4 regions of the Pseudomonas sp. BGA-UO-ETr-WB11 genome follow, and region 2 is predicted to be linked to each of the others. Evidence: predicted binding sites of a transcription regulator. Region 2 holds the regulator's gene; each other region holds the start of a gene.
What was found. The regulator sigma-54, encoded in region 2, starts transcription at its own class of promoters, with help from an activator protein. The targets are predictions, from matches to a motif close to ANTGGCATNNANNTTGCTNT.
Positions count from the first base shown of each region.

Region 1: a site for sigma-54 is predicted at 2,990-3,009, ahead of AC56DI_RS03420 (CmpA/NrtA family ABC transporter substrate-binding protein). Genes of this name have one in related genera too.
Region 3: a site for sigma-54 is predicted at 3,021-3,040, ahead of AC56DI_RS10540 (TorF family putative porin). Genes of this name have one in related genera too.
Region 4: a site for sigma-54 is predicted at 1,469-1,488, ahead of AC56DI_RS01285 (flagellar basal body rod protein FlgF). Genes of this name have one in related genera too.

Region 1 covers NZ_JCAQOS010000004.1:62,976-70,424, reverse strand. Annotated here, with positions in the region: gene acnB (bifunctional aconitate hydratase 2/2-methylisocitrate dehydratase) at 1-2,583, shown strand, start outside; gene AC56DI_RS03425 (YgdI/YgdR family lipoprotein) at 2,714-2,923, shown strand; gene AC56DI_RS03420 (CmpA/NrtA family ABC transporter substrate-binding protein) at 3,131-4,354, shown strand; gene AC56DI_RS03415 (ANTAR domain-containing response regulator) at 4,385-4,963, shown strand; gene alaC (alanine transaminase) at 5,072-6,313, shown strand; gene AC56DI_RS03405 (CmpA/NrtA family ABC transporter substrate-binding protein) at 6,656-7,449, shown strand, end outside.
Region 2 covers NZ_JCAQOS010000008.1:1,026,323-1,033,771, forward strand. Annotated here, with positions in the region: gene tldD (metalloprotease TldD) at 1-289, shown strand, start outside; gene yjgA (ribosome biogenesis factor YjgA) at 347-865, opposite strand; gene pmbA (metalloprotease PmbA) at 957-2,303, shown strand; gene AC56DI_RS18305 (HPr family phosphocarrier protein) at 2,330-2,602, opposite strand; gene rapZ (RNase adapter RapZ) at 2,619-3,476, opposite strand; gene ptsN (PTS IIA-like nitrogen regulatory protein PtsN) at 3,479-3,943, opposite strand; gene hpf (ribosome hibernation-promoting factor, HPF/YfiA family) at 3,959-4,267, opposite strand; gene AC56DI_RS18325 (RNA polymerase factor sigma-54) at 4,350-5,849, opposite strand; gene lptB (LPS export ABC transporter ATP-binding protein) at 5,993-6,718, opposite strand; gene lptA (lipopolysaccharide transport periplasmic protein LptA) at 6,718-7,260, opposite strand; gene lptC (LPS export ABC transporter periplasmic protein LptC) at 7,247-7,449, opposite strand, start outside.
Region 3 covers NZ_JCAQOS010000006.1:345,725-353,173, reverse strand. Annotated here, with positions in the region: gene hemN (oxygen-independent coproporphyrinogen III oxidase) at 1-694, opposite strand, end outside; gene AC56DI_RS10550 (GNAT family N-acetyltransferase) at 753-1,199, opposite strand; gene AC56DI_RS10545 (GNAT family N-acetyltransferase) at 1,347-1,844, opposite strand; gene AC56DI_RS10540 (TorF family putative porin) at 2,196-2,933, opposite strand; gene AC56DI_RS10535 (collagen-like triple helix repeat-containing protein) at 3,219-4,031, shown strand; gene AC56DI_RS10530 (peptidylprolyl isomerase) at 4,116-4,397, shown strand; gene AC56DI_RS10525 (HPF/RaiA family ribosome-associated protein) at 4,514-4,930, opposite strand; gene AC56DI_RS10520 (putative periplasmic lipoprotein) at 5,265-5,885, shown strand; gene AC56DI_RS10515 (DUF2025 family protein) at 6,011-6,331, shown strand; gene AC56DI_RS10510 (L,D-transpeptidase family protein) at 6,338-7,449, opposite strand, start outside.
Region 4 covers NZ_JCAQOS010000002.1:176,544-183,992, reverse strand. Annotated here, with positions in the region: gene flgE (flagellar hook protein FlgE) at 1-1,321, shown strand, start outside; gene AC56DI_RS01285 (flagellar basal body rod protein FlgF) at 1,556-2,296, shown strand; gene flgG (flagellar basal-body rod protein FlgG) at 2,343-3,128, shown strand; gene flgH (flagellar basal body L-ring protein FlgH) at 3,191-3,904, shown strand; gene AC56DI_RS01270 (flagellar basal body P-ring protein FlgI) at 3,915-5,015, shown strand; gene flgJ (flagellar assembly peptidoglycan hydrolase FlgJ) at 5,025-6,194, shown strand; gene flgK (flagellar hook-associated protein FlgK) at 6,204-7,449, shown strand, end outside.

The DNA of each region.
Region 1 (7,449 bases), on a different contig from region 2:
GAAGAGCGTGCCGCTCAGGGCATCGTGCCCCAGCCGCTGAACGCCGAACAAACCGCAGGCCTGATCGAGCTGCTGAAAAACCCACCTGCTGGCGAAGAAGCCTTCCTGGTTGACCTGATCACCAACCGCGTTCCTGCGGGCGTGGATGAGGCTGCTTACGTCAAGGCCGGTTTCCTCTCTGCCATCGCCAAGGGCGAAGCCACCTCCCCGCTGATCAGCAAGACGCGCGCCGTCGAACTGCTGGGCACCATGCAGGGCGGCTACAACATCACCACCATGGTTGAACTGCTGGACAACGCCGAACTGTCGGCCGTTGCCGCTGAGCAGCTGAAGCACACCCTGCTGATGTTTGACGCCTTCCACGACGTTGCCGAAAAAGCCAAAGCTGGCAATGCCAACGCCAAAGCTGTGCTGGCTTCCTGGGCCGAAGGCGAGTGGTTCAAGAACCGCGCTGCCGTTCCAGAAAAAGTCACCCTGACCGTGTTCAAGGTCACTGGCGAAACCAACACCGACGACCTGTCGCCAGCACCTGATGCCTGGTCCCGCCCAGACATCCCGCTGCACGCCCTGGCCATGCTGAAAATGGCCCGCGACGGCATCAACCCAGACGCGCCTGGCAGCGTTGGCCCGATCAAGCAGATGGAAGCCCTGAAAGCCAAAGGCTTCCCGGTTGCCTACGTCGGCGACGTAGTGGGTACTGGTTCTTCGCGTAAATCCGCCACCAACTCGGTGCTGTGGTTCTTCGGCGACGACATCCCGAACGTGCCTAACAAGCGCGCTGGTGGTTTCTGCTTCGGCAGCAAAATCGCCCCGATCTTCTACAACACCATGGAAGACGCCGGCGCCCTGCCGATCGAATTCGATTGCAGCAACCTGGCCATGGGCGACGTCATTGACGTGTACCCGATCAAAGGCGAAGTGCGCCGTCATGGCAGCGACGAACTGGTTACCAGCTTCCAGCTGAAAACCGACGTACTGCTCGACGAAGTTCGCGCTGGCGGCCGTATTCCGCTGATCGTCGGCCGTGGCCTGACCGAAAAAGCCCGTGCTGAACTGGGTCTGGCACCGTCCGACCTGTTCAAGAAGCCGGAAGCGCCGGTCGACAGCGGCAAGGGCTTCACCCTGGCCCAGAAAATGGTTGGCCGCGCTTGCGGTCTGGCAGAAGGCCAAGGCGTACGTCCAGGCACCTACTGCGAACCGAAGATGACCACCGTGGGTTCGCAAGACACCACCGGCCCCATGACCCGTGACGAGCTGAAAGACCTGGCTTGCCTGGGCTTCTCTGCTGACCTGGTGATGCAGTCCTTCTGTCACACCGCGGCCTATCCAAAGCCGATCGACGTCACCACTCACCACACCCTGCCAGACTTCATCATGACCCGTGGCGGCGTGTCCCTGCGTCCGGGCGACGGCATCATCCACAGCTGGCTGAACCGTATGCTGCTGCCGGATACCGTCGGCACCGGTGGTGACTCGCACACCCGCTTCCCGATGGGCATCTCCTTCCCGGCCGGTTCCGGCCTGGTCGCCTTCGCCGCAGCCACCGGCGTTATGCCGCTGGACATGCCGGAGTCGGTACTGGTGCGCTTCAAAGGCAAGCTGCAGCCAGGCATCACCCTGCGCGACCTGGTCCACGCGATCCCTTACTACGCCATCAAGGCTGGCCTGCTGACCGTTGAGAAGAAGGGCAAGATCAACGCCTTCTCCGGCCGCATCCTCGAGATCGAAGGTCTGGACGAGCTGACCGTTGAACAGGCTTTCGAGCTGTCCGACGCCTCCGCAGAGCGCTCCGCTGCCGGTTGCACCATCAAGCTGCCGGAAAAAGCCATTGGCGAATACCTGCAGTCCAACATCACCCTGCTGCGCTGGATGATCGGCGAAGGCTACGGCGATGCTCGCACCCTGGAGCGTCGTGCTCAGGCCATGGAAGCTTGGCTGGCCAACCCGCAACTGCTGTCGGCTGACAGCGATGCGGAATACGCCGAAGTCATCGAAATCGACCTGGCTGACATCAAAGAGCCAGTCCTCTGCGCCCCGAACGACCCGGACGATGCCCGTCTGCTGTCGAGCGTACAAGGCCAGAAGATCGACGAAGTGTTCATCGGTTCGTGCATGACCAACATTGGTCACTTCCGTGCCGCCGGCAAACTCCTGGAGAAAAATCCAGGCAACCTGCCGACTCGTCTGTGGCTGGCTCCGCCAACCAAGATGGACGCACACCAGCTGACCGAAGAAGGCTACTACGGCATCTACGGCAAAGCTGGCGCGCGCATGGAAATGCCAGGCTGCTCGCTGTGCATGGGTAACCAGGCACGGGTAGAAACCGGTTCGACCGTGGTTTCCACGTCGACCCGTAACTTCCCGAACCGCCTGGGCGACGCGACCAACGTGTACCTGGCGTCTGCCGAACTGGCAGCCGTTGCGGCAATCACCGGCAAACTGCCGACCGTTGAAGAGTACATGGTCTACGCGGCCGACATCGACAGCATGGCTGCCGACGTTTACCGCTACCTGAGCTTCGACCAGATTGCCGAGTTCCGTGAAGTTGCTGCGAACGCCAAGATCCCGGTCGTTCAAGCCTAACGAGCACAGCGTCAATAAAAACCCCGCCTAGTGCGGGGTTTTTATTGCCTGAGCACTAGGCAAATCGCAGCCAAATGGTTAGCGTAACTTCAGCTATTGAAGAAACATCGTGATCATTAGGGGGAACACCATGAAGCAACTGATTCTTGCCGCCTGCTGCGTACTGAGCCTGGCCGGCTGCTCCAGCGAATACATTATCGCCACCACCGACGGCCAGCTGATCAGCACCGACGGCAAGCCAAAACTCGACACCGACACCGACATGTACCGCTTCGAAGACAGCGAAGGCCGCGATCAACAGATCCAGAAATCGTCGGTCAAGCAAATCCTCGAGCGCTAACAGTCGCTTGATAGTGAACAGACCCCGCCGTGTGCGGGGTTTTGTTTATCCGCCGCACAACGCCACTCTGGCATATCGCTTGCTAAGGGTTATGTACAGCTAACGACCTGCCAACGGCGGCAGGCATAAATCAGACAACGGCGTCGCTCTCTGGCAGTGCACAAGCACGGCTGGACAGTGATTTTTTGTGCTTGGACGGAAAAAATAATGACCGACTCTCACCCGCAAAATCACCTTGACCCGCTCGCCTGGGTGGCGGGTTCCGACGCCCCGGAAAAAAGCGCCATCAACCTTGGCTTTATGGCCCTGACCGACTCAGCCTCACTGATCGTGGCGGCCACCCAGGGCTTTGCCCAGCCTTACGGACTGACGCTGAACCTGCAGCGCCAGGCGTCCTGGGCCACCCTGCGGGACAAACTGCTGAGCGGCGAACTGGATGCGGCCCAAGGCCTGTATGGTCTGCTGTATGCCGTACACCTGGGCATCGGCGGCACCCCGCCGGTGGACATGGCCGTGCTCATGGGCCTGTCCCAGAATGGCCAAAGCATCAACCTCTCACGTCCGCTGCAGACCGCCGGCGTGACCAGCGCTGAAGCACTGCGCGAACATGTGCGCCAAAGCAGTGCAAAACTGACCTTCGCCCAGACCTTCCCCACCGGCACTCATGCCATGTGGCTCAATTACTGGCTGGCCAGCCAAGGCATCCACCCACTGGAAGACGTCAACAGCGTGGTCGTGCCGCCATCGCAGATGGTCGCTCACCTCAAGGCCGGGCGTATCGACGGCTTCTGCGCCGGCGAGCCCTGGGGCGCCCACGCCATTGATGAACAGATGGGCTTTACCCTGACCACCAGCCAGGCGATCTGGCCCGATCATCCGGAGAAAGTTCTGGGCTGCACCCGCGCCTTTGTCGAGGAATACCCCAACACCGCGCGTGCCCTGGTCATGGCGGTACTGGAAGCCAGCCGTTTTATCGATGCCAGCGAAGAGAACAAACGCAGCACCGCCCAACTGCTCAGCGGCAGTGAGTATCTGGATACGCCGCTGAACGCCATCCAGCCGCGCTTCCTCGGCCAGTATGAGGACGGCATGGGCTACGCCTGGCAGGATCAGCACCCGCTGCGCTTCTTTGCCAACGGCGAGGTGAACATGCCCTACCTGTCCGACGGCTTGTGGTTTATGAGCCAGTTCCGCCGCTGGGGCCTGTTGCGCAATGATCCGGACTATCAGGCCATTGCCGGTCAGGTCCAGCAGCTCAACCTTTACCGTGAAGCCGCCAGCCAGTTGGGCATCGCCCTGCCGCCATCGGCCATGCGCAGCTCCACCTTGATAGACGGCAAAGTCTGGGACGGCAACGATCCCGCCGGCTACGCCCGCAGCTTTGCCTTGCACGCCTTGAGCGACAGCACTCAAGCCTCGGTCTCTGCCTAAGAGACGTACGTAATGGATATCACCGCCAAGATGTTACGAATCCTCCTGATCAATGACACCCCGAAGAAGGTTGGCCGGCTGCGCGCCGCACTGATTGAAGCCGGCTTCGACGTCATCGACGAGTCTGGCCTGATCATCGACCTGCCGGCCCGCGTAGAAGCCGTGCGCCCGGATGTAATCCTGATCGACAGCGACTCCCCCGGCCGCGACGTGATGGAGCAGGTCTGCCTGGTCACGCGTGACCAGCCACGGCCGATCGTCATGTTCACTGACGAGCAAAACCCCGACGTAATGCGTCAGGCCATTCAGTCGGGGGTCAGCGCCTACATCGTCGAGGGCATCCAGGCGCAGCGGCTCAAACCCATCCTCGATGTCGCCATGGTGCGCTTCGAGAGTGATCAGGCCCTGCGCGCCCAGTTGCATGCCCGTGACCAGCAGATGGCCGAGCGCAAGCGCGTGGAGCTGGCCAAGGGCATGCTGATGAAGATGAAAAACTGCAACGAAGAAGAGGCCTACACCCTTATGCGCCGCCAGGCCATGAGCCGCCAGCAGAAGCTGATCCAGGTCGCCGAACAGATTATCGCCATGAGCGATCTGCTCGGCAGCTGAGCCAACAGGCTTGCCGCCTCACGCCGAGAGGCGTATTTTCCTCGACTGGCCAGCGCACTGGCCAACGTCGCTCGGACGGTTCCGGGCGCTTACGTTATCGAGGTTTACATGGCCGAACACCGTTCGCCGCGCCGCTTTGCGCGCATTGATCGTCTCCCCCCCTACGTTTTCAACATCACCGCCGAGCTGAAAATGGCGGCACGCCGCCGTGGTGAAGACATTATCGACTTCAGCATGGGCAACCCCGACGGCGCCACGCCGCCCCATATCGTCGAGAAGTTGGTACAGGTCGCCCAGCGCGATGACACCCACGGCTACTCCACCTCGCGCGGCATCCCGCGCCTGCGCCGCGCCATCTCGCACTGGTACAAAGACCGCTACGCCGTCGATATCGACCCGGACAGCGAAGCCATTGTCACCATCGGCTCCAAAGAAGGCCTGGCGCACTTGATGTTGGCCACACTCGACCACGGCGACACCGTGCTGGTGCCCAACCCCAGCTATCCGATTCATATCTACGGCGCCGTGATTGCTGGCGCCCAGGTGCGCTCGGTACCGCTGATTCCCGGCGTGGATTTTTTCGTCGAACTGGAAAAGGCCATCCGCGAAAGCATCCCCAAGCCGAAGATGATGATTCTCGGCTTCCCGTCCAACCCCACCGCCCAGTGCGTGGAGCTGGAGTTCTTCGAGCGCGTGGTGGCCCTGGCCAAGCAGTACGACATTCTGGTGGTCCACGACCTGGCCTACGCCGACATCGTCTTCGATGGCTGGAAGGCGCCGTCGATCATGCAAGTGCCCGGCGCCAAGGATATCGCGGTGGAGTTTTTCACCCTGTCCAAGAGCTACAACATGGCCGGCTGGCGCATCGGCTTTATGGTTGGCAATAAAGAACTGGTCAACGCCCTGGCGCGGATCAAGAGCTACCACGACTACGGCACCTTCACCCCGCTGCAAGTAGCCGCCATTGCCGCACTGGAAGGCGACCAGCAATGTGTGCACGACATCGCCGAGCAGTACAAACAACGGCGCGACACCATCGTCCGCGGCCTGCATGACGCAGGCTGGATGGTCGAGAATCCCAAGGCAGCGATGTACATCTGGGCCAAAATCCCCGAGCCGTACGCCCATCTCGGCTCCCTGGAGTTCGCCAAGAAGCTGCTCAGCGACGCCAAGGTCTGCGTTTCTCCCGGCATTGGTTTTGGCGATTACGGCGACGATCACGTGCGCTTCGCCCTGATTGAAAACCAGGACCGTATCCGCCAGGCCGTACGTGGCATCAAGGCCATGTTCCGCGCCGATGGCTTGATACCAGCCACTGCCGCGCGCAAAGCCAGCCCGTCTCAGGACTGACGCCCGCCCTTCGCCCAGAGCACCCAAACAGGCGCTCTGGGCGCACCAAGGTATGGCGCTGGTACCAGGCACATGCACCAGCACATACCATCCACGCGTCCTTGCGCGCCCGCTTACGCTTGTCCAACACACCTAAAGATCTATCCTATCTACCTGTTTTAAATAGAGAAATAATTTAAAACAGAAGTTGGCAAGGTGCTTGCTAAAGCTCTGATACCACGTCTTAGGATCGCCAACGGCGGTGATCGGGACGAACAGACAAAGACGTCAAAGGCTCTCAGCCCCTCAAGGGTTTGATTGTCCGCGACGTCTTTTTTCGTTTCTGACCCCGAGGTATTAGTCATGCTCAACAACCGCCGTAACCTGCTGAAGAAAGCCCTGGCCGCCAGCCTGCTGGTGCTCTCGCCCCTGAGCCTGCAGATCGCTCACGCCGCCGACCCAGAAAAAGTCGAACTCAAACTCGGCTTTATCAAGCTCACCGACATGGCCCCGCTGGCCATCGCCTACGAGAAAGGCTTCTTCGAAGACGAAGGTCTGTACGTCACCCTTGAAGCCCAAGCCAACTGGAAGGTGCTGCTCGACCGGGTGATCATGGGCGAACTGGACGGTGCACACATGCTGGCCGGTCAACCGCTCGGCGCCACCATCGGTTTTGGTACCAAGGCGGACGTGGTCACGGCCTTTTCCATGGACCTCAACGGCAACGCCATCACCATGTCCAACGCCGTTTGGGCCGAGATGAAGAAACACGTGCCGATGGAAAATGGCAAGCCGGTGCATCCAATCAAGGCCGACGCCCTCAAACCGGTCATCGAGCAGTTCAAGGCCCAAGGCAAGCCCTTCAACCTGGCCATGGTGTTCCCGGTTTCCACTCACAACTATGAGCTGCGCTACTGGCTGGCCGCCGGCGGCATCAATCCTGGCATGTACGCCCCGGAGAAAGGCGACATCAGCGGTCAGCTCAATGCTGACGCCCTGCTTTCGGTAACCCCGCCGCCACAAATGCCCGCCACCCTGGAAGCCGGCACCATCAATGGTTACAGCGTGGGCGAGCCGTGGAACCAGGCTGCCGTATTCAAGGGCATTGGTGTGCCGGTGGTTACCGATTCGCAGATCTGGAAGAACAACCCGGAAAA
Region 2 (7,449 bases):
TTGCGCCAATCTGGGCGGTGGTCAGGTGGATATCACCAGCGGCAAGTTTGTGTTCTCGACCAGCGAGGCTTACCTGATCGAGAACGGCAAGATCACCGCACCGGTGAAAGGCGCCACTCTGATTGGTAACGGGCCTGAGGCCATGGGCCGGGTGTCGATGGTCGGCAACGACCTGGCCTTGGACAGCGGCGTGGGTACGTGCGGTAAGGATGGTCAGTCGGTTCCAGTCGGCGTCGGCCAGCCGACCCTGAAGATCGATGTGATCACCGTCGGCGGCACAGGGGCGTGAATTCGTAGGCCAGGTGACGCACAGCGCTACCCGGCCAGAACGCGATGGCTGTGAGGCTTAACGCAAGCCGCGTTTGGCTTCATCCAGTTCGCGGATGTACTTGAAGATTTTGCGGCTGGCGGCAGGTGGTTTGCTTTGTGCGGCTTCATGCTGCGCCTGGCGAATCAACTGGCGCAGGTGCTGGCGGTCCGCATCGGGGTAATCGCCAACGAAGCTGTCCAGTACGGCGTCATCGCCACCCAGGAGGCGGTCGCGCCAGCGTTCCAGGCCGTGAAAGCGTTCGTTGTACTGGCGCGTGGAGGCGTCCAACTGGTCGATCAGGGTCAGGATGGCGTCGATGTCCTGATCACGCATCAGCTTGCCGATGAACAGGATGTGCCGCTTACGGGCGATATTGGCCGTGTGCTTGGGTGCATCGGCCAGTGCTCGGCGCAGGCCGTCGGTGAGGGGCAGGCGGTTAAGCAGGTCGGGTTTGAGGGTGGTCAGGCGTTCGCCTAGATCCACCAGCGCATGCAGTTCGCGCTTGACCTGGGTTTTACTCTTCTCTTCGGAGAAGTCGTCGAGATAGTCAGACATGGGGCTGATCCAATGGGAAACGCTGCCATGATAACCAGACAAAGGCCGGCGGTCTTGGCTGAATGTAGTGAAGAATGAACTGGAGAGAAATATGAACGCATCGGCAACCGTTGGCCCGCAGGCCCTGCCGGAGCTGCAGCAGCAGGTTGAGCAGATTATCGCCGAGGCCGCCCGCCAAGGTGCTAGCGCCTGCGAGGTGGCGGTGTCCCTGGAGCAGGGGCTGTCGACCACGGTGCGCCAGGGCGAAGTGGAAACGGTGGAGTTCAATCGCGATCAGGGCTTTGGCATTACCCTCTACCTGGGGCAGCGCAAAGGCTCGGCCAGCACCTCGGCCAGTGGTGAGGCGGCTATTCGCGAAACCGTGGCCGCGGCCCTGGCGATTGCCCAGCATGCCTCCGCTGATGACTGTGCCGGCCTGGCTGACGCGGCGCTGATGGCCCGTGAGTTGCCGGAGTTGGACCTTTATCACCCCTGGTCGATTACGCCGGAACAGGCGATTGAGCAGGCGCTGCGCTGCGAGGCGGCGGCGTTTGCCGCCGATCAGCGGATCAAGAATGCCGATGGCACCACGCTCAACACCCATCAGGGCTGCCGGGTGTATGGCAATAGTCATGGCTTTATCGGCGGTTACGCCAGCACCCGGCATAGTTTGAGCTGCGTGATGATTGCCGAAGCTGACGGCCTGATGCAGCGCGACTACTGGTACGACGTCAATCGCCAGGGCGAGTTGCTGGCGGACGCCGCGGGTATTGGCCAGCGCGCGGCGTTGCGTGCGGTCAGCCGTCTTGGCGCGCGACCTGTGCCGACCTGCGAGGTGCCGGTGCTGTTTGCTGCAGAAGTGGCCACGGGCTTGTTCAGTCACTTTCTCGCGGCGATTTCTGGCGGCAATCTGTATCGCAAATCCTCCTTTCTGGAGGGCACGTTGGGTCAGCAATTGTTTCCCGACTGGTTGCGCCTGGATGAGCGTCCGCATATCCCGAGGGCTCTGGGCAGCGCCACTTTCGATGGTGATGGCCTGGCTACGTACGCCAAGGCGTTTGTCGACGGCGGCATCCTGCAGTCTTACATCCTTGGCACTTATGCCGGGCGTAAGCTGGGCTTGCCGAGCACGGCCAACTCCGGCGGCGTGCACAACCTGTTTGTCAGCCATGGTACGGACGACCAGGCAGCGCTGCTTAAACGCATGGGCCGCGGCCTGCTGGTGACCGAGTTGATGGGGCAGGGCTTGAACATGGTTACTGGCGACTATTCGCGCGGTGCGGGTGGCTACTGGGTGGAAAACGGGGAAATCCAGTTCCCGGTCCAGGAGGTCACGATTGCCGGCAACCTGCGCGATATGTTCAAGCAGATAGTTGCGGTGGGCAGTGATCTGGAACTGCGCAGCAACATCCGTACGGGTTCGGTGCTGATCGAGAAAATGACGGTGGCGGGCAGTTAAGGCGGGCTGACGAAGGCGAGTAAGGTTTACTCGCCTTCGTCGAAGTAGTTGTTGATCAGTTCGATCACGGCGGTGAGGGCTTCATCTTCCTGTTCACCGCTGGTGGACAGGTGAATGCTCGTGCCTTTACCGGCAGCCAGCATCATCACGGCCATGATGCTTTTACCGTCCACCAGGCTTTCTGGCGTGCGGCCCAGGCGTACCTGGCAGGGGAAGCGCCCGGCGACGCCAACGAACTTTGCTGCAGCGCGGGCGTGCAGGCCAAGTTTGTTGATGATAGTGATTTCGCAGGCGGGCATGACGCGTTGCTTCCTTTTAGCTGAGGTCGCGGTGGCGAACCTGAAGGTTTTTCAGTTGCGGCTTTAGGGTCTTCCCCAGGCGCTCCGCCAGGTAGACCGAGCGGTGATGGCCGCCGGTACAGCCGATGGCGATGGTCACATAGGCTCGGTTGCTGGCGGCAAAGCGCGGTAGCCACTTGTACAGGTATGCGTGGATATCGGTGTACATCTCATCCACGTCAGCCTGGGCCGCCAGGTAGTCGATTACCGGCTGATCCAGCCCGGAATGGGCGCGCAGCTCGGGCTTCCAATAGGGGTTGGGCAGGCAGCGCACATCGAACACCAAGTCGGCGTCCACAGGCATGCCGCGCTTGAAGCCGAAGGATTCGATCAGAAAGGCAGTACCCGGCTCTGGCTTGTTCAACAGGCGTAGCTTGAGGCTGTCGCGCAGTTGATAAAGGTTGAGGTGGGTGGTGTCGATCTTCAGGTCGGCCAGGTCGCTGATGGGCTCCAATAACAGGGACTCATCGCGGATGGCTTCGGCCAGCGAGCGGCTTTCGTCGGTCAGTGGGTGGCGCCGACGCGTCTCGGAGAAGCGCTTGAGCAGGGTCTCTTCGTCGGCATCCAGGTAGAGCACGTCGCACTGGATATGCCGGGCCCGGACTTCGGCCAGCAGTTCAGGAAAACGCTGCAAGTGTGTCGGCAGGTTGCGCGCGTCGATAGACACAGCCACCTGCGGTTGCAGCACTTCGGTGTGCAGCAAGGCGCGCTCAGCCAGCTCGGGAAGCAGGCCAGCCGGCAGGTTGTCGATGCAGTAAAAGCCGTTGTCCTCGAGAACATCAAGGGCGGTGCTCTTGCCCGAGCCGGAACGTCCGCTGACGATGATCAGGCGCATGTTCAGTGACCGTTCTGCGCGTCCACTACGACCTGGTACAGAGCCTCACTGCTCTGGGCCTGGCGTAGGCGCTCACGAACCTCACTACGGTCGAGCATGCTGGCGATCTGGCGCAGCAGCTCCAGGTGTTCATCAGTTGCTGCCTCTGGAACCAGCAAGACAAACAGCAGGTCCACCGGCGCACCGTCAATGGCGTCAAAATCGACAGCACTGTCCAGATGCAACACGGCACTCAGTGGTGCATGACAGCCAGGCAGGCGGCAGTGCGGAATGGCAATACCATTGCCAAAACCGGTCGAGCCGAGCTTTTCCCGGGCTATCAGGCTTTCGAAGATGTCCTGTTCATCCAGTTCGGGCAGCTCGGTGGCTACCAGGCTGGCAATCTGTTCAAGGACGCGTTTTTTGCTGCCGCCCGGCACGCTCACCAAGGAGCGGCCGGGGGTCAGGATATTTTCAAGTCGGATCATAGGAAGGGGGGAGTGTCAGCGGACAGTAGCGCCCTGCAGACGTTCTAGCTGTTTTTCCTTGTGCTTGATCAGTTGACGGTCGAGTTTGTCAGCGAGCAGGTCGATCGCTGCATACATGTCTTCGTGCTCGGCGTTGGCGACGACTTCGGCGCCAGCGACGTGCAGGGTGGCTTCAATTTTCTGCTTGAGTTTTTCGACCGCCATGGTCACCTGAACATTGGTGATTCGGTCGAAGTGACGTGACAATCGGGCGAACTTTTCGTCGATGTAGTCACGCAGGGCGTCGGTCACATCCAGTTGGTGTCCACTGATGTTGACTTGCATACCGCATTCTCCTTGTTGCCGTGTGTAAGTAACAGGCTAGCAGGCCTGTCACCGGAAACACTGTGGCGTTGCTCAAGTCGTCTCAGATAAGTCGTTTACGTTCGCTGGAAGGCGCTATCCCGAGGGATTCACGGTACTTGGCTACGGTTCGACGGGCGACTTGAATGCCTTGTGCTTCCAGTAAACCAGCGATCTTGCTGTCACTCAACGGCTTTTTCTGATTTTCCGCGGCCACCAGTTTTTTGATGATGGCGCGGATCGCGGTGGACGAGCATTCGCCGCCTTCCGAGGTGCTGACGTGGCTGGAAAAGAAGTATTTCAGCTCGTAAATACCGCGTGGGGTGTGCATGAATTTCTGCGTGGTCACCCGCGAAATAGTCGACTCGTGCATACCCACGGCTTCAGCAATGTCGTGCAGAACCAGAGGTTTCATGGCCTCGTCGCCATACTCGAGAAAGCCGCGCTGGTGCTCGACGATCTGGGTCGCAACCTTCATCAGGGTTTCGTTGCGGCTTTGCAGGCTCTTGATGAACCAGCGCGCTTCCTGCAATTGGTTGCGCATAAAGGTGTTGTCGGTACTGGAGTCCGCGCGACGGACGAAGCCTGCGTATTGCGGGTTGACCCGCAGGCGCGGCACGGCCTCCTGGTTGAGTTCTACCAGCCAGCGCTCGTTGTGCTTGCGCACGAGCACGTCGGGGACCACATATTCCGGTTCGTTCGCCGAGATCTGCGAGCATGGACGCGGGTTGAGGCTCTGGATCAGTTCGATGACCTGGCGCAGGTCGTCTTCCTTGAGCTTCAAACGGCGCATCAACTGGCTGTAGTCGCGACTGCCGAGCAGGTCGAGGTAGTCGCCGGTGAGGCGCTTGGCTTCGGTAAGCCAGGGCGTATCGGCATCCAGTTGGCGCAGTTGCAGGAGCAGGCATTCGCGCAGGTCGCGGGCACCGACGCCGGCGGGTTCGAATTGCTGGATGCGATGCAGCACCGCCTCGACTTCGTCCAGTTCGATATCCAGTTCGGGGTCGAAGGCTTCGAGCACTTCTTCGAGGCTTTCTTCGAGGTAGCCCTGGTTGTTGATGCAGTCGATCAGGGTGACCGCAATCAGGCGATCGGTATCGGACATCGGCGCCAGATTCAGCTGCCAGAGCAGGTGTGCCTGCAGGCTCTCACCGGCGGAGGTGCGGGTGGTGAAGTCCCACTCATCATCGTCGCTGTTGCTTGGCAAGCTGCTGGCGCTGGTTTGGTAGATGTCTTCCCAGGATGTGTCGACGGGCAGTTCGTTGGGAATGCGCTCGCCCCAGTCGCCTTCATCGAGGCTGTCGACTGTCGGTGCGGTTTCCTGGTGGTCGGGCTGCTCGGGTGCGCTGGCGGCTTGTACATGCTCGACGTTATCGGCCATGGGGTCGGCGTTGTCGAAATCTTCACCTTCTTCCTGGCGTTCGAGCATCGGATTGGACTCCAGGGCCTCCTGGATCTCTTGCTGCAGATCCAGGGTAGACAGTTGGAGCAAGCGGATGGCCTGTTGCAGCTGCGGTGTCATCGTCAGCTGCTGGCCCATCTTGAGGACTAGCGATGGTTTCATGGCAGGCTAAGAACCTTATTCGCCGGCGCAAAGGCGCATTGACTACGAGGGCGCATCAGGCGCCCGCAATAAGCAAATTATATGCCTGACCTTGAAGGATTTCCCTGTCTAGCGCAACCGATCCATGGCTGAAGGTCGGGTCGTTACAGGCGGAACTCATGGCCCAGGTAGACGTCTTTCACCAGTTGGTTGGCCAGGATGGTTTCGGCATCGCCTTCGGCAATCAGCTGACCGTCGTTAACGATGTAAGCGGTTTCGCAGATGTCCAGGGTTTCACGCACGTTGTGATCGGTGATCAAAACACCGATGCCTTTGGCCTTTAGCTGGTGAATGATCTGCTTGATATCGCCGACGGAAATCGGGTCGACACCGGCAAAGGGTTCATCCAGCAAAATAAACTTGGGATCGCTGGCCAGGGCGCGCGCGATCTCAACCCGGCGTCGCTCGCCACCGGACAGGCTCATGCCCAGGTTGTCGCGGATATGGGTGATGTGGAATTCCTGCAGGAGGCTTTCCAGGCTCTGGCGTCGGCCGCTGCGATCAAGGTCTTTGCGCGTTTCGAGGATGGCCATGATGTTGTCGGCCACCGTCAGCTTGCGAAAGATCGAGGCTTCCTGGGGCAGATAGCCGATGCCAGCTAGGGCGCGGCCATGCATGGGCAGGAAGGTCACATCTTGCTGGTCGATCAGCACGCGGCCCTGATCGGCGGCGACGAGGCCGACAATCATATAGAAACAGGTGGTTTTGCCGGCGCCATTGGGGCCCAGTAGGCCGACGATCTGCCCGCTCTCGATGGACAGGCTGACGTCGCGCACGACTTGGCGGCCTTTATAGCTTTTGGCCAGGTGTTGGGCTTTAAGAGTGGCCATTACTGCGCCTGCTGTTCGGCGGGTTTGCTCTTCGGCTGGATCACCATGTCGATGCGTGGGCGCGGCGAGGTGATGGCACTGCCGTTGGCGCGCCCGGCGTTGACGATCTGGCGTTTGGTGTCATAGACGATTTTCTCGCCTTCGAAGGTGTTGCCTTCCTGAATCACCTTGGCCTGGTCGATCAGTACGATACGCTCATTGCTGGCGTAGTACTGGATGGTCAGGCCATAGGCTTGCACCAACTGCTTGTCGACGGCAGGTTTTTGTTCGTAATAGGCGGGCTTGCCGACGGCGGTGAACACGTCGATATCGCCTTGCGGGGTTTGGGTGATGGTCACGGTGTCGCCGGTGATCTTCAGGCTGCCTTGAGTAATCACTACGCCGCCGCGATAGACGGCCACGCCTTGTTTATCGTCGAGTTCGGCACTGTCGGCCTGCACGCGAATCGGTTGCTCGCGATCAGTGGGCAAGGCCCAGGTGCCGGCGCTGGTGAAGGCGGCGCTCAGGCTGAGCAGCAGGGAGAAGGTTTTAACGAACCTCATGTTGGCCTCTTACGTTGGACAGCAGGAGCATCCTGCCGTCATTCAAGTACGCTTTCATTCCTTGTGCCGTGGTCACTCCATTGGCGGCCTCGATTCTAACGGCTTGCTGGGTCTGCGCATATTCTTTGTCCGGGAATACGGTCAGACGGCTGCTGGTCAGGATCGTCGGTCGGCCTTTGGCGTCGGTGC
Region 3 (7,449 bases), on a different contig from region 2:
GGGTCACGTCGAAACTGGCCACGGTTTGCAGCGGCAAGCCGTAGATCAGGTCGACACTCACCGACTTGAATTTGGCCTCACGGGCGGCGGCGACCAGGGCGTAGATCTGCTCTTCACTCTGCTGACGATTGACCGCTGCCTGCACATCCGGATCGAAGTCCTGCACGCCGAAACTCAGGCGATTGAAACCGAGCTGGCGCAGGTGTTCGATCTGTTCGGTGCTGATGGTGCGCGGATCGACCTCGATGGAGAACTCGTGCTCGTCGCTGTCATCCAGGTTGAACGCCTGGTGCAGGCAGTCCATCAACTCGGCCAGCTGCTCGCGGGTCAGGTAGGTCGGTGTGCCGCCACCGAGGTGCAACTGGCGGAGTGTGCGCGTGCGGTCGAACAGCGCCGCCTGCATGGCAATCTCGCGCTTGAGGTAGTTGAGGTACTCGACCGCGCGATGGGTCTTCTGGGTGATGATCTTGTTGCAGGCGCAGTAGTAACAAAGGCTCTTGCAGAACGGGATATGGATATACAGCGACAGCGCCTTGGGCACGGCAGCTTGATTACTGGCTTGGGCGGCCGCGTGATAGTCATCCATGGCAAACGCCTGATGGAACTGCGGCGCCGTGGGATAGGAGGTGTAGCGTGGTCCCGGACGGTCATATTTCTCGACCAGCGCGCGATTGAAACTCAGCGATTGATCCACTTCGATCACCTCAAGGCTTGAAAATAACAGCGGCCATAACCGCCGGTGAATGGCGGGCTTAGCCTGGCTGTGCGCCTTGCGCTTGCAGTGATTTTTTCAGGTAGTGGCGCTGGTAGCCGGGCGGGCAATCCTCCAGCACGCCCATCAGCTGATAGCCCTGCTTGTGGTAGAAGCCGGGCGCCTGAAAGCTGTAGGTGTAGAGAAACACGCCATGACAGCCGCGCCGCCGCGCCTCATCCTCGGCCGCCTGCAACAACTGTGCGCCCAGGCCATGGCCGCGCTGGCCGTCGTCCAGCCACAGGTAGTCAACATACAGCCAGCCCATGCCGGAGTGGCCGAACATGCCGCCCACCACCTGGTCGGCACCATCGCGGGCGTACAGCTGAAAATCCTCGTAGCCATACTCGCCCACCTGCTCGACGTTGAAGCGCTCCAGCCCTGTGCGCACAACGGCCATGGCCTCGGCGTCTGCGCCTAGCCGAAAACGATACGGGGAATTTGTCATGGGCGTTCCTGTGCGGCTGTAACGAGCCGAATCAATCTCTGCCGTTACCGGTGTTGAGCGTGCGTCCGTACGGGCTAACAGCCTCGCAGGTACGCCGCGATGGCCGCCATGCTAAACGGGGCGAGCAATGGCGCATAGTGACACGCCTCAGTGTGGGCGCTGATTAAGCAGATAGGTGAGCAACTCCGGCTCATCGGCATCGGCCAACTGCCGCACCGAGCGGAACGGCAACTCACGCAACAGGGCCTGCCAGAACGGCACGGCCAGCGGGTCCTGCGGATAAAAGCTGACCACCCACGGCTGCTGACTGGCGAGGATCACCTGCTCCACCAGTGCCCGACCAATGCCTTGACGACGGTACTTCTTGAGCAGGAACAAATCGGCAAATTCCAGCGCCTCCACCCCGGCGATTTCACTGCGCTCGATCAACAGAAAGCCGGCGATAAAGCCGTCCAGCAGGATCAGCTGGGCGCTCCAGTCCGGGCGCTGCCAGTACAGGGCCAGATAGGGATCGTGCACATAGAAGCGGCCGTCGACCTCGACGTCCTCCTGCTCCCAGTCCGACGACTCGTAGGCGTAGAACTGATAGAGGTTGCGGATCAGCGGCAACTGCTCGGCAGTGGTGGCAATCAACTGGAGGGACATCGGCAGGCTCGGCAAGCAAAAGAAATCAGCGCGCCAGTATAACCAGCCCAGCGCCCTGCCAACCAAGCCAACGGCGGACGAAAAAGCTATGTAGCAAAAGCGTGTGGCACGGGATGCGAGCTTGGATAGCCCGGTATTTCGCGGCGTGCATGAGGTGGGTAGGTTGGCGTTGAGCGCAGCGAAGCCCAACAACTGGGGCAGAGTCGTTGGGCTTCGTCGCGCAGCTCCTCAACCCAACCTACGATTCATCGCCTTTGCAACACACGCTTGGGGCATAGCAAAAAAACCGCCTTGCGGCGGCCTAAGACCAAAGGTTCAGGAGTGGGCGGGCATCAGGTGCCCGCCGCAGGATCAGAACGACTTCGACACTGCCAGGGTAACGTTGGTATCGCAGTAGTCACCCTTGCCGTACCACGCTTCACAGGTCTCGGTCTCGATATCGGTGTCGGTGTAGGTGAGGGAGAAGTCCAGGCCCACCAGGGTCTTGCTCAGGCCCACGCTCCAGTCGTCATATTTGGTGTTGCTGCCGGTGGCGTCGATCGGGTCCTTGTAATCGCTCTGGCCGTAGCCCAGCGACAGGCCCACTTCCATCGGCAACTCATAGTCGTAAGCGATGTAGGTATAGAGCTTGCTCTCGGCTTCATAGGCGTATTTGGCGCCCACAGTGAAGCCGTAGGCGCTGATGCTGGTCAGCACTTCATCGGAGTTCCAGACACTGGCTTCCGGGTAGGTGTAGGTAGCCCACGACAGGTCATAGGTGATGTCGTCGGTGATGCTGCCGCCGTAGCCGAAGTAGTAGTCCACTTCCATGTTGGCGCCGCCGTTGTTGCCAGGGAAGGCAAAATCGTCGACGTTGGAAGCCCAAACACCGGCATACAGACCGGTTTCGTGGGCCACATCCAGACTGCCTTGCACCGCACCGTTACCCGCGGTTTGCGACTGGCCACGCCAGATGTAATCGCTGGCCAGGGTGGCGGTCATGCTGACGTCAAACTCGCCAGCCGGGCCATTGAAGGTTTCGGATGCGGCGATGCCGCTGAACGCGAAGGCGGATGCAGCGGAAATAGCCAGGGTCAATTTCTTCAGCATGGTGGTGCTCCATAGAGTGGGATATTTCACGAGGGTGGACCCTCTGTTTTAAGTGCGAATCGCTGTAGTGGTTAAGCTGACGGGTTATAAGCACATCCCTTGCCAACCCTGAATAACCCTTTAAAAACATATAGTTATAATCACTTTCCGAAATTTAAGCCCAGCAGTAGCGTAACGCCATGGTGCACCACGCCCTTGGCTGTGCACGCTCAATGCGCACGCCGATGGCCTGGCCTGTGACTTGCTTGGGTGTGGCAGGTCTTTCTGCTTATTAAGGTGTCTTTCATGCGCAATTTGTTGTTATCCCTGCTGTGTATCGCGGCGCTCCCGGTGGGGGCTGAAGAGTGGATCGTGGAAGCTGGCGAGGAACGCCTGCTGAGCCAGCCCAGCGTGCACCTGCAACGTCTGGTGCTCAAAGATGGAGCAGTACTGCGCGTGGCTGCCGGTTTAACGCGCGTCGAGTTGCACGCCGAACAGGCCTGGATTGGTCGCGGCGTGCAATTGCTCGGCGCCGGTCAGGACGGTCACGCGGGCGCCAACGGCCAGCCGGGCTTGGATGGCCAGGGCTGCCTGCCCGGTGCCGATGGCCAGGCCGGTGGCAGCGGCGTAGCCGGCCAGGCAGGTGTCAACCTCGACCTGCGCTTGGGCCTGCAAAGCTTCGACTCCCTATTGATTGATGTACGCGGCGGCCAGGGTGGCGCGGGCGGTAATGGCGGCATCGGGGGTGCCGGCGGCGCCTCGCAAACCTGTGCGGGGGGCCTCGGCGGTACAGGCGGGGCTGCCGGTGCTGGCGGGGCCGGCGGGCGTGGCGGTGATGTACACGTGCGCTACTGGCGCGCGGGCAAGGATGGGCTGCTGGCCGTAAGCAATTACGGCCCAGGCCTGCAGGTGCTGACCAGTGGTGGCCACAGCGCCCAGGCTGGCATGCCGGGCGCGGGTGGCGCCGGCGGCTTGGGCCAACTGGTCAAGCGACCGACCGGCATCAAGATTTTCCGCAACCCGGGTAGCGCAGGGACAACCGGCCACTTCGCCACTCCTGCGCCCCATGGCGAAGCCGGACGCTTCCTGATCGAGGCACACGCTGAACCCCGCGACTGACGGCACAGGCAGCGGGCCGCTCGGCGTTTGAATAGGCGGGCAATTCCGGTAGGCTTTGCAGCCTCATTCAAAGGAGTAACTCCCATGGCCCGCGCCACTGCCCGTCACATCCTGGTTGCCAGCGAAGCTAAGTGCAACGAACTGAAAGCCGCTATCGAAGGCGGTGCCGACTTTGCCCAGGTCGCCAAAGACAACTCCACCTGCCCGTCCAGCCGCAGCGGCGGCGACCTAGGCTCGTTCGGCCCCGGCCAGATGGTTAAAGAATTCGACAACGTAGTGTTCAGCGCACCCATCAACGTGGTGCAAGGCCCGGTGAAAACCCAGTTCGGTTATCACCTGCTGGAAGTGACCAGCCGCCAGGACTGATTGGCCACGACCCACGTCAGCCGTGGGCCCGCCAATCTGCAGGCATCTGGCACAAATGCCAGGCACAAAAAAGCCGCAGCCGGGTCACCCCGCCTGCGGCTTTTTTCGCTCCTGATTTAAGCGCTGCGCACTTGTTGCTCAGCAAGGAAGTCTTCTTCCAACAGGGTGTCCTGATCTTCGATGGCGTCTACCTCGCCTTCCAGCAGCGGCGCTTGTGCGCGCTTGTTGCGCAACTTGCCAAACTGGTGACTGAGGGCGTGATTGAGTTTTTCGATTGCGCCATCCACGGCGAAATCCAGAGATTCGGCTTTATGGGTCACGGACACAGGCTGCTGGCCTTTTGGCCGTGCTTCGATCTGGCAGCGCTTGTCATCGGCGCCGGCTTTGCCGCCATTGTCGTCGTGCAGGTGAACAATCACCCGAGTCAGTTCTTCGTCAAAACGATCCAGCTTGCTGCTGACGCTGGCACTCACCCATTCAACCAGGCGGGCGCTACCTTCGATATGGTTATCGCTGTGAACTTGGATTTGCATACGCTTTCCTTCTTCAACTGTTCGCCAATAGCGTCGCGTGTACTGCGACAATTTCAGCCTACGCCATCCGCTGAGCCGCTGGGAAATGAATTTGGCCTTTTGTTGCAATCGGCAACACTCTTCACTGACCTGAGTCAGCCGAGGCCCATGCGCCGGGCTTTGCGCGTTCACAGCCGCAACACTGCGCTACGCTGGTTTGATCCATCAGCCGTGATGGCGAGCACACACCCAGGCACGGCAAACCTTCGATGGCCTGGCAAAAACGGGTAGACTCGCCGGCCCCGCGCGGCGCTCCAGGCGTGCGGACAGGATGTCGTCACTCAGGAGTTTCGCCTTGCACCAGTTCATCACCCTCGTTGCCTGCCTGCTGCTCGCCGCCTGCGCCAGCAATCAACAGGCGTTGTATGAGCAAAATGTCCAGGCGGGTAAAAGCCCAATTGCCACAACCACCCTGGAAGCCATTCATAACACCGAGGCCATTCCCTTGCCGGTCAATACCGGCCTGCTGACCAGCGACTGGCCGATCAGCGCCAATGAGCCACGGATGAATTTCGGTCGTTCGATTTCCAACTACCGGGTCTTTTCCCTGCAGTTGAAAAAAGGCGCGCCCTACTCCCTGAGCGTCAAATCGGTGTGCAACGAGCCGTGCCTGGGCTTCAACAAATTCGCCCTCAAACCCCGCGCCATGCTGCTGGATAGCAACGGTGCAGTGATCGCGAAAAAACCTTCGCAAGCCGCCGCCGTGCTCGGCCAAATCACCCTTAAGTGGGTCGGTGTAGCGCCGGACGATGGCACCTATTACCTGCTGGTGGCCGCAGATAACGATGACGTTGGCCGCACGATCGTGATCGAAGATGCCTGGCTGAATAACTCGCCGTTGATGGCCGTGGATGTCGGCATGCACAGCTCGCCGTTCGGCAAAGTCAGCGTGTTTGCCGACCCAACAGACAAGTAAGCGCAACCGATTGCTGCGCAGTTGATCCGCAGCAAGGCACGCGCAACCTGCGGCACCTTAGGATGAGCGCCCTTGTGCACCTGCAGCCCCTGCGACTGGGTGCACGGCCATCTGCGAGGTTAGTTATGAGCATCACGTCTGCCGATATCTGCGCCGCTGCCGACCAACTCAACGGCTTTGTTGGCTTCAACGCCAAGGCCGGGCACTACATCGTGCGTTTCAGCGAAGACTCGTTCGGCATGGATGTGCCGGATGCCAGCATCACCCCGGCCAGCGAATTCGTCTGGTGCCCGCTAGAGGGTGACCTGATGATCCTCAAGCGCGAGCGCATTCAGATTCTGCTCGACCAGCACGTTAACGACCGCCTGCAGATCAGCGAGCCGTTGCTGGCCTATATGCGCCATCAGGAGCAGGCGGAAATCGTCGCCCAGCGCTTCCTGCAATAAGCGCGCTTACAGCTGAGCACGATCCAGCGCCGCCAGCAGCGCTTGGTCGCGGGCATAGATGTCCGGGGCATAGTGCAGCTGGCCGGTGCCATCCACTTCCGCCGTCCAGTACGCGAGGATGATCGGCAACGGCGTGCTCAGGCGAAACTCGTGGGTACGACCGCTGGCCAGCAGGGTAGTCACGCGCTCGCGCTCGGCGGGTGTGAGTAGTCGATCAACCAACTGCATCACGGCCTCGACCCGCACGCAGCCCGAGCTGAACGCCCGCGGTCCCTTGCTAAACAATTGCTGGCTGGGGGTGTCGTGCAGGTACACGGAAAACGGATTGGGGAAGCGAATCGCCACCTGCCCCAAAGGGTTGTGCGCACCGGCATCCTGGCGCAGCTGGATGCTGCCAGGGTTGTTCCAGTCGATGGCATTGGCGTCCAGCACACGCCCTTCGCGGTCCAGCACACGCAGGTTGTGCTTATCGAGAAAGGCTAGGTCGCGGCGGATCTCCGGCAGTTTGTCTTCGCGCAGGATGGTCGGCGGCACCGTCCAGGTGGGGTTGAGGGTCAGGCGCGTAATCTGGGACTTCAGCAAGGGCGTCGGCCGCGCCGCGCGTCCCACCTGAGTACGGGTTTGCCAGACGGCAGCAAAATCCTGGTAGTAGGCCAGCTGCGCGGCCGCCACATTGACCAGCACACCGCTGGCCTGCAGGTCACGCGCCAGCCAGCGCCAGCGTTCAAGGTTAAGGCGCAACTGGGCCAGACGCTGGGCCGGGGTGATATTCAAGGCCTCCAGCGTAGCCGCCCCCACCACACCGTCGGCCTGCAAGGCGTGCTGCTGCTGGAAAACCTTCACCGCGGCCACCAGGTCCGCCCCATAAAGATCATCCTCCAGGGCCGCCTGGGCAGGCAGATAGCCTTCACTGATCAGTCGTTGAGCCAGTGCCGGCACGCGCAGATCACGCATGTCCGGGCGCAGCAGTGGGCCGCTGGCCAGAGCCTGCCAATCGGCCAAGGGCTGTTGCCGGCGCTGGGCATAAACAGTGCGCAATTGCTGGTACTGGCTGAGGCTCGGACGCGCCTGCTGAAAAGCCGCGGGCAAATCACCGAGGCCCAAAATCGCCAATGCCA
Region 4 (7,449 bases), on a different contig from region 2:
GGCGTTTAATATCGGTCTCAGCGGTCTGCGGGCAGCCACCAGCGACCTTAACGTCACCGGCAACAATATTGCCAACGCTGGCACTGCCGGCTTTAAACAGTCGCGAGCTGAATTTGCTGATGTATATGCCGCTTCTGTGCTCGGTGGCGGTGCCAATCCGCAGGGGAGCGGCGTACTGCTGTCGGATGTTTCGCAGTTGTTCAATCAGGGTAATATCAACTACACGCAAAATGGCCTGGATCTGGCAGTTAACGGTAACGGGTTTTTTATCACCAGCAACAACGGTGATGTCAGCTACACCCGCGCCGGCTACTTTGGTACCGATAAAGAAGGCTTTGTGGTGAATAACTTCGGTTACAAGCTGCAGGGTTATGCCGTGGATGCCAACGGCAATTTGCAAAATGGCGTGGTCAGCGATGTGCAGATTCAAACTTCTAGCCAGGCGCCCAAGGCGACCACTGAGGTCAATCAGACCTTCAATCTCAACTCGACAAATAAGATACCAGCCAACGCTACTTTCGATCCGACAGATCCCACCAGTTATAACTCGGCGACCTCGACCAATATCTATGACTCGCAGGGTAACTCCCATGTGATGACGCAGTATTTTCTCAAGACCGGGCCGAATAATTGGCAGATGAATGTGCTGATTGATGGTCGAAATCCGGATAACCCTGGATTGGAGCCGCCGACACCGTCGACCATTCCGTTGCAATTCACGACATCGGGTCAGTTGGATGTAGCTGCGTTGGTGGCGTCCACACCTACGGGCTTTACTGTCGGTGCGGATGGCACCATTGATCTGACTACCTGGGTGCCTGCGGCGCCTGATACCGCAATACCACCGGTTTGGAGCAGTAATGGCGCGACCGCCAGCGCCACGGGGATCAATATCGATTTACGTCCATCGACACAGTTTTCCAGTGTGTTTGCCGTCAGTAGCGTCAGTCAGGATGGTTACACCACGGGTCAGCTCTCAGGGCTTGAGGTGGATGATACTGGTGTGATTTTTGCCCGCTACACCAATGGGCAATCCAAGGTGCAGGGGCAGGTGGTGTTGGCCAACTTTGCCAACCAGCAGGGGCTCACGCCTGCGGGCAAAACGGCCTGGACGCAATCGTTCGAGTCCGGTGAGCCGGTGGTTGGGACGCCGCGTAGTGGCACCATGGGAGCCCTGCAGTCTGGTGCGCTGGAGGACTCTAACGTCGAGTTGTCCGACCAGTTGGTGAACCTGATTGTGGCTCAACGTAATTATCAGGCCAACGCGAAAACCATCGAAACCGAGAGCGCGATTACCCAGACCATCATCAATCTGCGGTAACGCCTTGCGGTAGGTCTCGCAGTTCGCGGCAAGTCATCTGTCGCGGGCGGCAGATAGTCGCCGTCATGCTCATCCTAAAGCCCCTGTATGGGGCTTTTTTAATTTTAAAAAATATTGATTATCAAGTGGTTATGTTCATTTTTTGGGCGTGGCACGCCGTTTGCTGTGCAGTAGGTAATTGAGGGTTTTGCGTCAAGCATCTGGCCCTCTCAGCCCATACTGCGGAGCAATGCCATGGACAAGATGTTGTATGTCGCCATGACCGGCGCCAGCCAGAACACCCTGGCCCAGCGCGCCCATGCCAACAATCTGGCCAACGTCTCGACCAATGGCTTTCAGCGTGATCTGGAGCAGGCGCGTTCCATGCCGTTGTTCGGTGAGGTTCATCCGTCTCGGGTCTACGCGATGAGCGAGCGTCCGGGTACCGACTTTACTCCTGGCTCGCTTCAAGAAACCGGCAATGAACTGGACGTCGCCGTCGAGGGTGATGGTTGGCTGGCGGTGCAGTCGCCTGATGGCGGGGAGGCCTACGTGCGCAGCGCCAGCCTCAAGGTCGATGCGTTGGGTATGTTGCGTACCGGCAGTGGCTTGCCGGTGATCGGCAATGGTGGGCCGATTTCCGTGCCACCGGAGCAGAAGATCGAAATCGGCAAGGACGGCACCATCAGTATTCGCGCCTTGGGTGAGGGGCCGAGCGTGATCGCCGAGGTCGATCGTCTCAAGCTGGTTCGGCCGGATCCGGCGCAGCTGGAGAAGCAAACGGACGGCATGATCCACTTCAAAGGCACGGGCCAGGTGCAGGCGGACGCCAATGTGCAGGTCAGTTCGGGGTTCTTGCAGGCCAGCAACGTCAATGCGGTGGAGGAAATGACGGCGATTCTGTCCCTGTCCCGCCAGTTTGAGTTGCACGTGAAGATGATGCGCACCGCCGAAGACAACGACACGGCGATGGCGCGCGTTTTGCAATTCACCTAATTACCAAGGCGTAGCGCCATGATTCCGGCGCTCGAGGAGAATCATCATGCTTCCGGCTCTGTGGGTCAGTAAAACCGGGTTGTCCGCACAGGACATGAACCTGACGACCATTTCCAACAACCTGGCCAACGTTTCGACCACCGGCTTCAAACGCGATCGGGCTGAGTTCCAAGACCTGCTTTATCAGATTCGCCGCCAGCCTGGCGCGCAGTCCAGTCAGGACAGTCAGTTGCCCACCGGCTTGCAGCTGGGTACCGGTGTGCGCATTGTCGGTACCTCGAAGATGTTCACCGAGGGCAGCCTGCAGACCACCGAGCAGCCGTTGGATATGGCCGTGAATGGCCGCGGTTTTTTCCAGATTTTGCAGCCCGACGGTACGGTCTCTTACACCCGTGACGGCAGTTTTCACCTGGATTCCAATGGCCAGTTGGTGACTTCCCAGGGCTATTCCCTGGAGCCAGCCATCGTCCTGCCCGCTGAAGTGCAGACCTTCACCGTCGGCGAAGACGGTACCGTGTCAGTGACCGTCAGCGGTGATCCTGCTCCGCAGGTGATCGGCAACATCCAGACCGCCGACTTCGTCAACCCCGCGGGTTTGCAGGCGATCGGCAATAACCTGTTTCTCGAAACCGGTTCCAGCGGCGCGCCGCAGGTGGGTACGCCAGGTTTGACCGGCTTGGGCACGGTGCTGCAGAACACCCTGGAGAACTCCAACGTCAGCGTGGTGGAGGAGTTGGTCAACATGATCACCACCCAGCGCGCCTACGAGATGAACTCCAAGGTCATCTCGACGGCCGACCAGATGCTCTCCTTTATTACCCAGAATCTTTAATTCGCGGGTGGTGGTCGCTGTTTGACCCCACTCCAGTTGCAGCGCGCCGTGAGGTAGTAGGTATGAACCGGCTAATGATTGTTTGCTCGCTGTTTAGCGCTCTGGCGCTGAATGGTTGCGTGGCGCCAGCGGCCAAGCCGAATGACCCGTACTTCTCGCCCGTGCTACCGCGCACGCCCTTGCCGGCGGCGCAGAACAATGGCGCGATCTATCAGCCAGGGTTCGGCAACAACCTCTACGACGACCGTAAGGCGTATCGGGTGGGGGACATCATCACCATCACCCTGAATGAAAGAACCCAGGCGAGCAAAAAAGCCAACTCGCAAATTGCCAAGGACAGCACCGCGAAGATGGGTTTGACCTCGCTGTTTGGCTCGGCGGTATCAGTGGATAACCCCGATTCCGGTCTTAACCCACTGACGGGCGCCAACCTGAACCTGGATGTTGGCTACTCCGGCTCCCGTGACACCAAGGGCGACAGCCAGGCGGGGCAAAGCAACAGCTTGACCGGCTCGATCACCGTGACGGTGGCCGAAGTCTTGCCCAACGGCATTTTGTCGGTGCGCGGCGAGAAGTGGCTGACCCTCAATACCGGTGACGAGCTGGTGCGCATTGCCGGCCTGATCCGTCCCGACGACGTGGCCACCGACAACACAGTAGCGTCGACGCGAGTTGCGGATGCGCGCATTACCTATTCCGGTACCGGCACCTTTGCCGATGCCAGCCAGCCGGGTTGGTTTGATCGTTTCTTTATCAGCCCGCTGTGGCCGTTTTAAGGTGCCGCACATGAACCGATTGATCGCCTGCTTTTGCCTGCTGCTGGCCGCCAGTGCCGTGCAGGCCGAGCGCTTGAAAGACCTCGCCAGCATCCAGGGCGTGCGGGCCAACCAGTTGATTGGCTACGGCCTGGTGGTGGGCTTGAATGGTTCTGGTGACCAGACCACCCAAACGCCGTTCACCCTGCAGACCTTCAACAACATGCTCGCCCAGTTCGGCATCAAGGTGCCGGCCGGGGGGGGCAACGTGCAGCTGAAAAACGTTGCGGCGGTGGCCTTGTATGCCGACCTGCCGGCGTTTGCCAAGCCGGGGCAGAGTATCGATGTGACCGTGAACTCCATCGGTAACGCCAAGAGTCTGCGCGGTGGCAGCCTGTTGATGGCTCCGCTGAAAGGTATCGATGGCAACGTCTACGCCATCGCCCAAGGTAGCTTGGTGGTCGGTGGGTTTGACGCCGAGGGTGGCGACGGCTCGAAAATCACCGTCAATGTGCCATCCTCCGGACGCATTCCCGGTGGCGCCACCGTTGAGCGGCCGGTGCCGAGTGGTTTCGATCAGGGCAATACCCTGACCCTGAACCTCAATCGTGCCGACTTCACCACAGCCAAGCGAATTGTCGACAAAATCAACGAACTGCTCGGTCCAGGCGTGGCACAGGCTCTGGATGCGGGCTCGGTGCGGGTCAGTGCGCCGCTGGATCCGGGTCAGCGGGTCGACTACCTGTCGATCCTGGAAAACCTTGAAGTGGAAGCCGGGCAAGCTGTGGCCAAGGTCATCATCAATGCCCGCACCGGCACCATCGTTATCGGTCAGAACGTGAAAGTGCAGCCGGCGGCGGTGACCCACGGCAGCCTGACCGTGACCATTACCGAAGATCCGATTGTCAGCCAGCCCAATGCGTTGGCCGGTGGCGAGACGGTGGTGGTGCCTAAGTCGAAGGTCAGTGCCGATCAGGAAAACAAACCCATGTTCAAGTTCGGCCCCGGCACCTCACTGGATGAAATTGTGCGGGCGGTTAACCAAGTGGGCGCCTCGCCGAGTGACTTGATGGCGATTCTCGAAGCCCTGAAACAGGCCGGCGCGCTGCAAGCCGATCTGATTGTGATTTGAGGTGCGACTATGAACTCTCGACTCAGCGCAGGTATTGGCGTCGCCCACGACTCGGGGGCCGCGACCGACCTCAATCGTCTAAATCAGCTCAAGGTCGGCAAGAATCGCGACAGCGAAGCCAATGTGCACAAGGTGGCGCAGGAGTTCGAGTCGCTGTTTCTGAATGAAATGATGAAGGCCATGCGCGCGGCGAACGCGGTGTTCGCCGAAGGCAACTTCATGAACAGCAACGAAAGCAAAACCTACCAGGACATGCACGACCAGCAGTTGGCCATCACCATGTCCAAGCAGAACGGCGTAGGCCTGGCCGATGTGCTGGAGCGCCAGCTGTCGAAAACCTTGCATGGCGCCGGCAGCAGTCGGCCCAACCCCTTTGCCCAAGTAGCCGCCAGCAGCGGCGTCACAGCAGCGATTGAGCCGGCAGCTGGCGAGCCCGTTGTGCGTGATGACTCCAAGCTGCTCAACCAGCGCCGTATCTCCTTGCCGCCGCGCCTGGCGGATCGTCTGCTGGCGGGCATCGTACCGGCCGGTGGCAGCGAAGCGCAGGCTCAGGCGCCGCAGAACTGGCTGGCGGCGAAGAGCTACCCCGCGCCCGCCGACAAGTCACTGTCGATTGCCGATAGCGATGCCATCACCGGTCGCCGTCTGGCCCAGCCACCCTTGGCGCCGGGCAAGGCGGCGTTCAGCTCCCCTGAGGAATTTGTCGCCACCATGCTGCCGATGGCCCAGAGTGCGGCGGAGAAAATCGGTGTGGATGCGCGTTACCTGGTGGCCCAGGCCGCCCTGGAAACCGGCTGGGGCAAATCAATCATTCGCCAGCAGGATGGTTCCAGCAGCCACAACCTGTTCGGTATCAAGGCCGCCGATTGGCAGGGTGATTCGGCGCGGGTGCTGACCACTGAATATGTGGATGGCAAGCAGGTCAAAGAGTCGGCGTCGTTTCGCGCCTATGGCTCGTTCGAGCAAAGCTTCAACGATTACGTGAACTTTCTGCAGAACAACGAGCGCTACGACGACGCACTGGATTCAGCTGCTAACCCCAAGCGTTTTGTCAGTGAACTGCAACGTGCCGGTTATGCCACCGACCCTCAGTACGCCAACAAAATCGCCCAGATCGCCCGGCAAATGCAGACCTATCAAGCCGTCGCAGCGGCCGATACGGCAACCACCAGGACCTGAGGCTGAGCTATGGCGGACTTACTTAATATTGGCCTGTCGGGGCTGTCAGCGAACAAGACGTCGCTGTCGGTCACCGGCCATAACATCGCCAACGTCAATACGCCCGGCTTCTCGCGGCAGGAAACCGTGCAAGCCACGCGCACGCCTCAGTTCAGTGGTGCGGGTTATATTGGTTCAGGCACCTCCTTGGTGGATGTGCGGCGCATTTATAACGACTTTCTCAGCACTCAGGTTCGTAGCAGCACGGCCTTGAACAAGGACGTGGAAAGTTATCTCAGCCAGATCAATCAGTTGGACTCGCTGCTGGCGGGCAGTACTACTGGTATTACCCCGGGTCTGCAGCGGCTGTTCTCTTCATTGCAAACCGCGGCCGAAGATCCAGCCAATATCCCCGCCCGGCAGCTGGTGCTGTCGGAAGCCGAGGGTGTGGCCAAGCGGTTTAACACCGTTTACGACCGCTTGTATGAGCAAAATGGCTTTATTAACAAGCAACTGTCGGCGGTCAGTGAGCAAGTTAATCAGTTAGCCACCTCGATTGCCGGTTACAACGAGGCGATCGCTGTCGCGGCCTCCAATGGTCAGCAGCCCAATGACCTGCTCGATGCCCGTGAAGAGGCGGTGCGCAAACTCTCCGAATTCATCGGCGTCACTGTCGTACCCCAGGATGGCAACAGCCTTAACCTGTTTATCGGCTCTGGCCAGCCACTGGTAGTGGGCAGTACGGCGTCCCGTTTAGAGGTGGTTGCTGGTACCGCTGACCCGCTGCGCAGTGAGGTGCAGTTTGTCAGCGGCAACTCTCGCCAGGGGATTACTACCCTGATCACCGGCGGCGAGATGGGCGGGCTGATTCGCTACCGCGAAGATGTATTGGACGTGACCTTGAACTCGGTAGGTCGGCTAGCGCTGTCGGTGGCTGACCAGGTCAATACTCAGTTGGGGCAGGGCCTGGACCTGAAAGGTAATTTCGGTGCCGGCTTGTTTCGCAATATCAATGACGCTGACAGCATTGCTCAGCGCAGCCTGGCACGGCTCGGCAATAGCGATTCCACTGCCAACCTCAACGTCATGATTGAGGACAGCACTCAGCTGACCACCAGCGACTATGAAGTCACCTTTATCGATGCGACCAACTACACCGTACGTCGCATCTCCGACAGCACCAGCTTCGGTCCGCTGGATATTACCGGTGTGCCGCCGGCCACCGAGATTGACGGCTTCTCGCTGAATGTCGCCAGTGGCACCTTTGCTGCGGGTG